3 regions of the Streptococcus sp. 27098_8_148 genome follow, and region 2 is predicted to be linked to each of the others. Evidence: predicted binding sites of a transcription regulator. Region 2 holds the regulator's gene; each other region holds the start of a gene.
What was found. Region 2 encodes Rex, which represses fermentation and respiration genes when NADH is low (regulators of the CRP and FNR family bind a similar motif). Its sites were predicted from a motif close to TTGTGAANTANTTCACAA; they were not measured.

Region 1: adhP (alcohol dehydrogenase AdhP) is a predicted target of Rex. The motif match lies at 1,347-1,364, and genes of this name have one in related genera.
Region 3: O3646_RS05990 (2,3-butanediol dehydrogenase) is a predicted target of Rex. The motif match lies at 1,297-1,314, and genes of this name have one in related genera.

What each region holds. Positions count from the first base shown of each region.
Region 1 is NZ_JAPVYY010000012.1:27,725-30,883, reverse strand. It holds gene adhP (alcohol dehydrogenase AdhP) at 260-1,282, opposite strand; gene O3646_RS09055 (Cof-type HAD-IIB family hydrolase) at 1,473-2,285, opposite strand; gene O3646_RS09050 (NCS2 family permease) at 2,461-3,159, shown strand, end outside.
Region 2 is NZ_JAPVYY010000014.1:7,647-10,805, forward strand. It holds gene O3646_RS09415 (cysteine desulfurase family protein) at 1-383, shown strand, start outside; gene O3646_RS09420 (DUF1831 domain-containing protein) at 393-740, shown strand; gene O3646_RS09425 (DUF4649 family protein) at 742-957, shown strand; gene O3646_RS09430 (redox-sensing transcriptional repressor Rex) at 1,087-1,734, shown strand; gene radC (DNA repair protein RadC) at 1,937-2,620, opposite strand; gene O3646_RS09440 (hypothetical protein) at 2,675-2,953, opposite strand; gene O3646_RS09445 (class A sortase) at 3,123-3,159, opposite strand, start outside.
Region 3 is NZ_JAPVYY010000005.1:150,266-153,424, reverse strand. It holds gene O3646_RS05995 (DMT family transporter) at 1-95, opposite strand, end outside; gene O3646_RS05990 (2,3-butanediol dehydrogenase) at 190-1,233, opposite strand; gene O3646_RS05985 (hypothetical protein) at 1,371-1,754, opposite strand; gene gatB (Asp-tRNA(Asn)/Glu-tRNA(Gln) amidotransferase subunit GatB) at 1,854-3,159, opposite strand, start outside.

The DNA.
Region 1 (3,159 bases), on a different contig from region 2:
AAAACATTGATTTATTATATTAAATTATCGTTAGATAGAAAAAGAATGCTCTTGAATGGCTCTTGTTTATTAGTTGATGATGGCAGAAGAAAGCAATGATATATAGGTTTCATAGGATTTGAATTTCAATAAGAATATTCCAACAATCGATCTATATCCGCAAAAATAAAAAATAAATATATAATAAATTGTAAAATAGAGTGATTGAGAGCACTAAAAAAGACTAGCCCAGTTGGGCTAGTCCTGTAGGTTCAGTTGTTTAGTTTGTAAAGTCAAGTACCATACGTCCTTGAATGGTTCCAGCTTCCATTTCGTCAAAGACTTTGACAGCATCTTCTACTGGACGTTTTTGAACGATAGGGACTACCAAGCCTTCTGCTCCAAATTGGAAAGCTTCTTCCAAGTCTTTACGAGTTCCTACAAGAGAACCAATGACTTGGATACCATCTAATACAGTTTTTACAATGCTGAGGTCCATCATTTCAGAAGGAAGACCAACTGCGACCACGCGGCCACCTGCACGAACAGAATCTACTGCTTGGTTGAAAGCTACTTTAGAAACAGCTGTTACGACAGCAGAGTGAGCTCCACCATTTGTTTTTTCTTTGATCAATCCTGGGACATCATCAACTTCGCGACCGTTGATGACAAAGTCTGCACCAACTTCTTTCGCCAATTCTAGTTTATCATTGTTGATATCGACAGCGATGACATGTGCGTTGAAGACTTTCTTAGCATATTGAACAGCCAAGTTTCCTAGTCCACCAGCTCCATAGATAACGATCCATTGTCCTGGTTCAGCTTTGGCTTCTTTGATGGCTTTGTAAGTTGTAACACCTGCACAGGTAATAGAAGAAGCTTGGGCTGGATCTAATCCGTCAGGTACTTTCACTGCGTAATCTGCAGTAACGATACATTGTTCAGCCATTCCTCCATCAACAGAGTAACCAGCATTTTTTACAGTACGGCAAAGGGTTTCACGACCAGTTGTACAGTATTCACAAGTTCCACATCCTTCGAAGAACCATGCGACACTGACACGATCCCCAACTTTTAGGCTCTTAACATCTGGAGCAACTTCTTTAACAATACCGATTCCTTCGTGTCCAAGAACACGGCCTGGAACTTTACCGAAGTCTCCATGAGCAACGTGCAAGTCAGTGTGGCAGACACCACAGTATTCGATTTGAACAAGAGCTTCCCCTGTTTCCAGTGGACGCATGTCTTTGTTTGCAACGATTTCAACACCAGTACCTTCTGGATTAACAACAACAGCTTTCATTTTGCTCCTCCTTAAGTGAACGAGAAGCGATTTAGCATTTTTTGAAAGCGCTTCTTTAATAACTATGTTAATAATATCACAAACTTATCTATTGAACAATAAAAAAATGGAAAAAAAGGGCGGTATTGATTAACCGATTAAGGATTTGGCGCAGAAAAAGACATGAGGGGATAACTCATGTCTGTTAGTTTTATAAAAATAATTGAATGAGTTGGCGCGCGACACCATCTTCGTTATTTGTGAAATCTGTGACGGAGTCTGCATAAGGGAGAAGGACGGAGCTAGCATTTTTCATGGCGTATCCATGACCAGCGAGAGCTAGCATGTCGGTATCGTTGTGCTCGTCTCCAAAGGCAATTAAATCCTTCTGATCCATATTGAGTTTATCTAGAAGGTAGGTCAGAGCTGATGCTTTGGTCACATTTTTGGGGTTGCATTCCAGAATATTTAAGGGACCACCCCAAGTATTGATAGACAGATTGTAGTCATAATGCCGATTCATTTCATCTGCCAGAGCATATTTGTCTTCCGCTTTCGTTTGAAAGAGGATACAGTTTGGGTCGCTCGTTACCCGCTCGGGATTGAATTGATTTTCTGGTTGGAAAGATTCAATACCGAATAATTTAGGGTCTGCAACGTGCTCATTTGGATCGGTAATAAAGAATTTATTGCGGTATTCGCCTGCTATAAAGTCCGCTTGGATAGTGTCTCGGTTAGCGACCATATCTAGCAGGTATTTTTTATCTAAAGTCAAGCATTGTTCATCCGACCATTTTTTCTCAGGTAGATGCGTAAGGGAGCCGTTAAAATTGATCATCGGAGTATCTAGCTCTAGTTGTTTGTAATAGGTATGTGCCATACGGTAGGGGCGGCCTGTTGTAATAATGACTTTATGACCAAGAGCACTAATTTTTTTAATGGTCTCAATGGTAAAGTCGCTCAATTTGCTTTCGGAATTTAAGAGGGTACCGTCTAGATCTAGAGCGATCATCTTTTTATGCATATTTCAGTTCCTTTCGAGAAGAATGAGACCATTATATCAGAAAAATCGGAAAAGCGCTCAAAAATCGAGAAGAGAAGCGGGATTTCTTGAAAGACGAAAGATCTTTTGATAGAATAGATATAACGTTCGCAAATTGATTGGGAGCGAGAATGATGAAAAAGGAGTTTATTCTGAAATGGATAAGTTTTTTAAACTTTCAGAACATGGAACCACTGTTCGAACAGAGGTTCTTGCTGGTTTGACAACCTTTTTTGCGATGAGTTATATCCTCTTCGTAAACCCTCAAATGTTGTCACAAACAGGTATGCCAGCTCAAGGGGTCTTCCTTGCAACGATTATTGGATCCGTTGTCGGAACCTTGATGATGGCTTTTTATGCCAATTTACCTTATGCACAAGCACCTGGGATGGGCTTGAATGCCTTCTTTACCTTTACCGTTGTATTTGGTATGGGCTACTCATGGCAGGAAGCTTTGGGAATGGTCTTCATTTGTGGTGTGATCTCATTGATTATCACATTGACAAATGTTCGGAAGATGATCATCGAATCGATTCCGACCGCTCTTCGCTCTGCTATTTCAGCTGGGATCGGGATTTTCTTGGCCTATGTTGGAATTAAGAATGCGGGATTTTTGAAATTCACGATTGACCCTCATACCTATACAGTGGTTGGAGAAGGAGCAGATAAGGCGAATGCAACGATCTCAGCCAATGCATCTGCTGTTCCTGGATTGGTTGATTTTAACAATCCGGCTGTCCTCTTGGCTCTTGTTGGTCTTGCGATTACTATTTTCTTTGTTGTCAAAGGGATTAAGGGAGGGATTATCCTTTCTATCTTAGTAACGACTGTGCTTGGAATTCTCATCCATGTGGTT
Region 2 (3,159 bases):
CAACCGCCCTTCAGCAAGCTACACTTCACCAAGAAGAAAATTTCAACCAGGTTCAAAAACTCGGCCAAGAGCTAGTCAATGGTTTAGCAGCCTACGACTACTACGTAAATGCGAATGACGATCATCTTCCATTTGTTTGGAACCTTGGCTTTCCGGGTGTCCAAAATGACGTTTTACTGATGCGACTCGATCTTGCTGGAATTTCTGTCTCTACAGGTTCTGCTTGTACCGCTGGTACAGTTCAACCCAGCCATGTCCTTGAGGCACTCTATGGAAAAGATAGCTCACGCCTAAAAGAATCCCTTCGAATTAGTTTTTCAGAACTCAATACCGTAGAGGAGGTTCAAGACTTCCTCTCAAAACTTAAAGAAATTTTATCATAGGAGAACAATATGGCTTTTGAAACAAGTGTTTCATTGAAAGACTGCAAATATACCTATAGTCTACACCCAAATGTTAAAAAATATACCTTACGTGACAATACATTCGCTGTTACAAAAGTTGGAAATTACGAGTTAAATCGTTTGCTCGAAGCCGTTCCAAATAGTGGCGAAGGCTTCCTACTTAAAATCATTTTCAATAAAGATTTTACAGGTTTTAAGATCAATATTACAGACAAGTCTGGGCTTCGCCTGGTTAATATCTTTAAAAATCCAGAAAATAACATTATCCAACAAAAATTCTATTTCCTAATGGATAGTCTTGTCGAAAGAGAAATTTTCAACAAAACAGAGGCCTAATATGGTAACCCTAACTTATATCGATGCTTATCAAGTAGAACGAACGACTACTTATCCTGACCTTGCAGCCTGTATCCTAGCTTTTTCAGGCTGTGTAACCTTGCCTGACTCTTACTCAATCGTATCCATTGAATACAAGGGGGAAAAACTCCCCTATACAGGACGAGTCGATGGACTCTATGCTTTTTTGAAAAAGGTAGAACAAGCTGAAAACTAAGCTGATGCTGATGGAACTCTCCATCGCCATCAGCTTTTTCTTTAGACAAAAATATTTTTGAAAAAACACTCTAGATAGTTGATTTTTTCACAATCTTCCTATACAATAAGAGGGAAAGGTTGTGATATTGTGAAACATGATAAAAATACTCCAATTCCACGCGCAACAGCAAAACGCTTATCGCTCTACTACCGCATTTTTAAACGTTTTAACTCTGAAAAAATAGAGCGCGCCAATTCCAAGCAAATTGCTGATGCAATAGGGATTGACTCTGCTACTGTTCGCCGAGATTTCTCATATTTTGGTGAATTAGGAAGACGTGGATTTGGTTATGACGTAAAAAAACTGATGAACTTCTTTGCCGATCTCTTAAATGACAATGCCATTACCAATGTCGCTATTGTGGGGATCGGAAATATGGGAAGTGCGCTTCTCAACTATCGCTTCCATGAACGCAATAAGATGAAAATTGTCATGGCGTTTGATCTAGACGATCATGAGCTGATCAATACCAAAAGTAAGGACGGAATTCCCATTTACGGTATTTCCACCATCAAAGAAAAGCTCAAACAAGAAGGCATTCAAACAGCCATCCTTACTGTTCCTAGCGTCAAGGCTCAAGAAGTTGCTAGTCTTTTGGTAGACGCTGGTGTCAAGGGAATTCTCAGCTTCTCACCAGTACATCTAACAGTCCCTAAAGATGTCGTCGTTCAATATGTCGATCTCACCAGTGAATTGCAAACACTCCTTTATTTCATGCGAAAAAACGAAGAATAAAGACTTATACATTAACAAGAAAAGAGGCTGGGACAAAAGTCCTAGCCTCTCAATTATTTTTGGATTGTCGAGCAAGACGCAGTGATTGAGTGGGCTCTACTACGCTGATTTTAACAGCTTTTACAGCCCTACTCAACTGTGCGGAGGTGGGACGACGAAATCGAATTCTAACGAATTAACGATTTCTGTCCCACTCTCTTTTTTATGCCAAATAATCGGTTTCTTCACGGTAACTATAATAGTTTTCTTCAGATACAATCAAGTGATCCAATAGGGTTAAACCCATCACTTCACAGGCCTCTAAAACTCGTTGCGTTACTTCATCATCATTTTTACTGGGAAATACGGCACCAGATGGATGATTGTGCGCCAAGATGATAGAGGTTGCCATGTGCTTCAGTGCATAATGCAGGATTTCACGTGGCTCCGCAATACTTCGATTCACGGTTCCAATAAAAATGGTCTGCTGATGAATAATTTCATTCTGCGTATTTAAATAGAGGGCAACCAGGTGCTCCTGTTTCTTATGGCCGATTTCCTGTTGAATTTTATGGGCCAATTTCTGGCTGCTCATGATCTGTTCAGAACTCATCAATTCGTCTTTATGAATCCTTCGTCCAAACTCAATCACAGCCTGAAGTTCGATGGCCTTCACCCGGCCAATACCTGAGATTTCCTGTAGCTCCTCTAGGGTTAATTGACTTAACTCCTTTAAACTATTAACCGAACTCAAAAGACCTTGTGCAATCTCATAAACGCTTTTTTTCTTATTGCCTGTCCGTAAGAGAATGGATAGCAATTCTTGATGACTCAGCTTATCTACCCCTTCAGAAACCAAACGTTCTCTAGGAAGCAAAGATGGTTCAATAAATGATATGTCGTACATAATTTCCTCCTCACTTATTAATTCGTAATAAATAGAGAAAACGACGACCTTGCATTATTTACAGGCAATTTCTTCCTTCAAATCATCTAACACTAAGACTTCATCTTTATTAAAGCGGATCTGGTAACCTGTTTGAACTTGTTCAAGCTCTTTTAAAAACTGTTGAATTTCACAGCGAATCAAGTACTCCTGGCTCTGAGGAATGGCCTCTAAAGCTTGGTAGACCTGCTCTACTTCATAGATTCCTTTCGTAATTAAACCATTTCGTGGAAAATCGTTTACTAAGAGATTATAGAAATGATGCAAGAGATGGTAAATTCGCTCTTTTGTCACTATTCTACCTCCTTATCATACTCTTTCCCCTTTATTATATACTGATTTTCCCTTAATATTATGACAAGTTCCTTACATTATATTACCAATCTCTTACAATTTTACAAGAATTTCTCCTAGCTTCCTACATAGAAAAAGCCCAGACATTTCTGTCTCGGGCTTTATTTTCTTAAAGTTGCATTTGATTATAAGACTTGCTGAATGAA
Region 3 (3,159 bases), on a different contig from region 2:
CCATGAACCATTAAATATTGCCCGCTAACTCCGGATAGTCCCCAAGCGATCCCGGCGATCAAGGTCATGAGTGTTCCTTTCATCGTCTTTGACATAGTCCCCTCCTAAATCTGTTCCTTACTTTTATTGTATCATAAAAGGCCGAAACGAAACGTTTCAGCCTCATATATTTCATATAAATTTATTCGCTTATTCAGGTTGAACCAAAATCTTGATTTGAGATTTATCTTGTGTTAATTCAATAAATCCTTCTTCAACGATATTTTCCAATTTAATTTTCTTGGTAACCAATTTTTCAGCAGAGAAGTAGCCTTGTTCCATCAATTCCAATACTTTAGGGAAAATATGACGGTAGGCAATAATTCCTTTGAGAGATTTTTCTTGGATAGCGAATTCATTTGGATTGATGCTAGCTTCACGTTCCCAGATAGATACGACCATACATTCCCCAGCTTTATGAACAGCTGCAAGGGCTTGACCTAAAACAACTGGAACTCCAGTCACTTCATAAGAAACATCTGCTCCACCACCTGTCAAGCGATGGATGGCTTCGACGATTGTTTCTCCTTCTTCTGGGCGAACAACGATTGCTCCCAATTCTTCCGCTTTCGCTTGGCGTTCAGGAGATAATTCAACCGCATAGATTTTTGATGCTCCTGCTGCACGAAGGGCTTCAACAATCAAAAGACCGATTGGACCCAAGCCAAAGATAACGGCTGTATCCCCAGTTTTCAATGCAGATTGACGAACGGCATAAACAGCCACAGCTGCAGGTTCTGTAAGCGCAGCTTGTTCATAGCTCAAGCCATCTGGAATCACATGGACAATGTCACCGTCAAGGACACAATATTTGGCAAAACCACCATCTGCAGCAAGGCCGACAAAGTTCAAGTTTGGATCAAGGTTATAGTCACCGATTAGGTTATGTTTTGCCAAAATTGGTTCAATCGTCACGCGATCCCCAACTTTGACACGAGTCACATCACTTCCGACTTCTACAATTTCACCAGAGAATTCATGTCCCAAAGTAACCGGTGCTTTTTGACCAGAATACACATGTTCTTCAGTTGGGATGAAGATCGGTCCATCCAAATATTCATGCAAGTCCGTCCCACAGATCCCTGTGAACTTAACTGCCACTTTTACTTGATGTGGTTGTACTTCAGGTACTTCCACTTCTTCGATACGAACGTCTTTTGCTGCATGCCAGCGAGCTGCTTTCATAGTAGCCATAGGATAATCTCCTTTATATTTCCATGATTTGCATTTTCCTTTTCAGGAAACTCAACAAATCCATTGTAAGCCTTTTCACAAACTTTGTCAAGAAAAAACTGAAGATGAAAAAAGAGCCGCCCTTCGACTGCTCCTTCTTATTTCTTCTTGATCCGAGAAGATTCCAATCTCCACCCAACAATCCAACCAAGGACAAGGAGATAATTTTCAAGCGCACCAATCCCATTGACCGGCAGATGATAGTGAAAATAACTGAAAAGATGATTGGTCCCAATTCCAAACCCACCAATGATCAAGGCCACTAGTACCGTCCGAAGATAAAACCAATCGTATTTGAGATTGACGGCAATCAAGATCACAAGGACTGCCATATTCCAAATCCCAATCTCCCGTTGCCAACCGACAGAAATACCATATCCCGAATGACTTCCCATATAGGATGGAAAGAATAGTTGGAAGATAATCGCTCCAGACATAGCGATAATGACTAGGATAAATAAAACTCTTAAAAATTTGTTCATGTGACTCCTCCTAATGATAGTTGATATGTAATGGTCTTTCCTATTCTAACACAATTTTATGGATAGTAAAAACCAACCTTTCGGCTGGTTCTTTATCTATTACTCTTCTTTCAACTTAGCCAATTCTTGGGCAAGTAACTTGAGGGCTACTTGTGGGTTAGCTTGGCCTTTGGTTGCTTTCATGAGGAAGCCTGTGAAGGCCTTGTCCGCATTCCGTTTCCCTGACTTGAAGTCGGCTACGGCTGCTTCATTGTCTGCGAAGACTTGGTGGATGATTGGAATCAAGACTTCAGGGTCTGAAATCTGTACCAATCCGGCTTTTTCGACGTATTCACGCGCACCGCCACCGTTTTTCGCCAAGTGAACGAAGACTTTCTTGGCAATCTTAGATGAAATCGTTCCATCTTCGATAATGGCAATCATTTCGACCAAATTTTCCGGCGTCAATTGGATTTCTTCAAGGGTCTTGCCTTCTGCATTCAAGAATTGTGCGACTTCACCTTGGAGCCAGTTAGAGACTTGTTTGGCATCACCACCAAGGGCTACCGCTGCTTCAAAGAAATCAGAAGTAACTTTCGTCGCTGTCAATTGGTTGGCATCATAGTCAGACAAACCAAGCTCTGCCACATAGCGAGCACGACGGTCTTTTGGAAACTCTGGCAACTCCGTACGCATTTCCTCGATCCACTCATCTGAGATTTCAAACAAGGGAAGGTCTGGTTCTGGGAAGTAACGGTAATCCGCTGCTCCTTCTTTGACACGCATAAGAATCGTGCTCTTGTTAGCTTCATCATAACGACGTGTTTCTTGGCGAATGACACCACCTGAACGCAAGATTTTCGCTTGACGCTCAACTTCGTATTCAAGACCTTTACGGACGTTTGAGAAAGAGTTCAAGTTTTTCAACTCAGTCTTGGTACCAAATTCCTCTTGACCGTATGGGCGAAGGGAAATGTTGGCATCGACCCGCATCGATCCTTCTTCCATCTTGACATCTGAAATACCTGTGTATTGGATGACTTCTTTCAAAGCTGTCAAATAAGCGTAGGCTTCTTCTGGAGAACGCATATCTGCTTCAGAAACGATTTCGATCAAGGGCACCCCTTGACGGTTAAGGTCTACATAAGAGAAGCCATCTGTTCCGTGGGTGTTCTTACCGGCATCTTCTTCCAAGTGGGCCCGTTCAATTCCGATTTTCTTAGTTGAGCCGTCTTCCAATTGTACTTCAATCCAACCGTTGTAACCGATTGGTTCGTCAAATTGTGAAATTTGGTAGGCCTTTGGATTATCAGGGTAGAAATAGTTCTTACGGTCAAAGTGCATATGCTGATGGATATCCATATTCAAGGCCAAAGCAGCCTTGATCCCAGCATCCACAACACCCTTGTTCAAGACAGGAAGCACC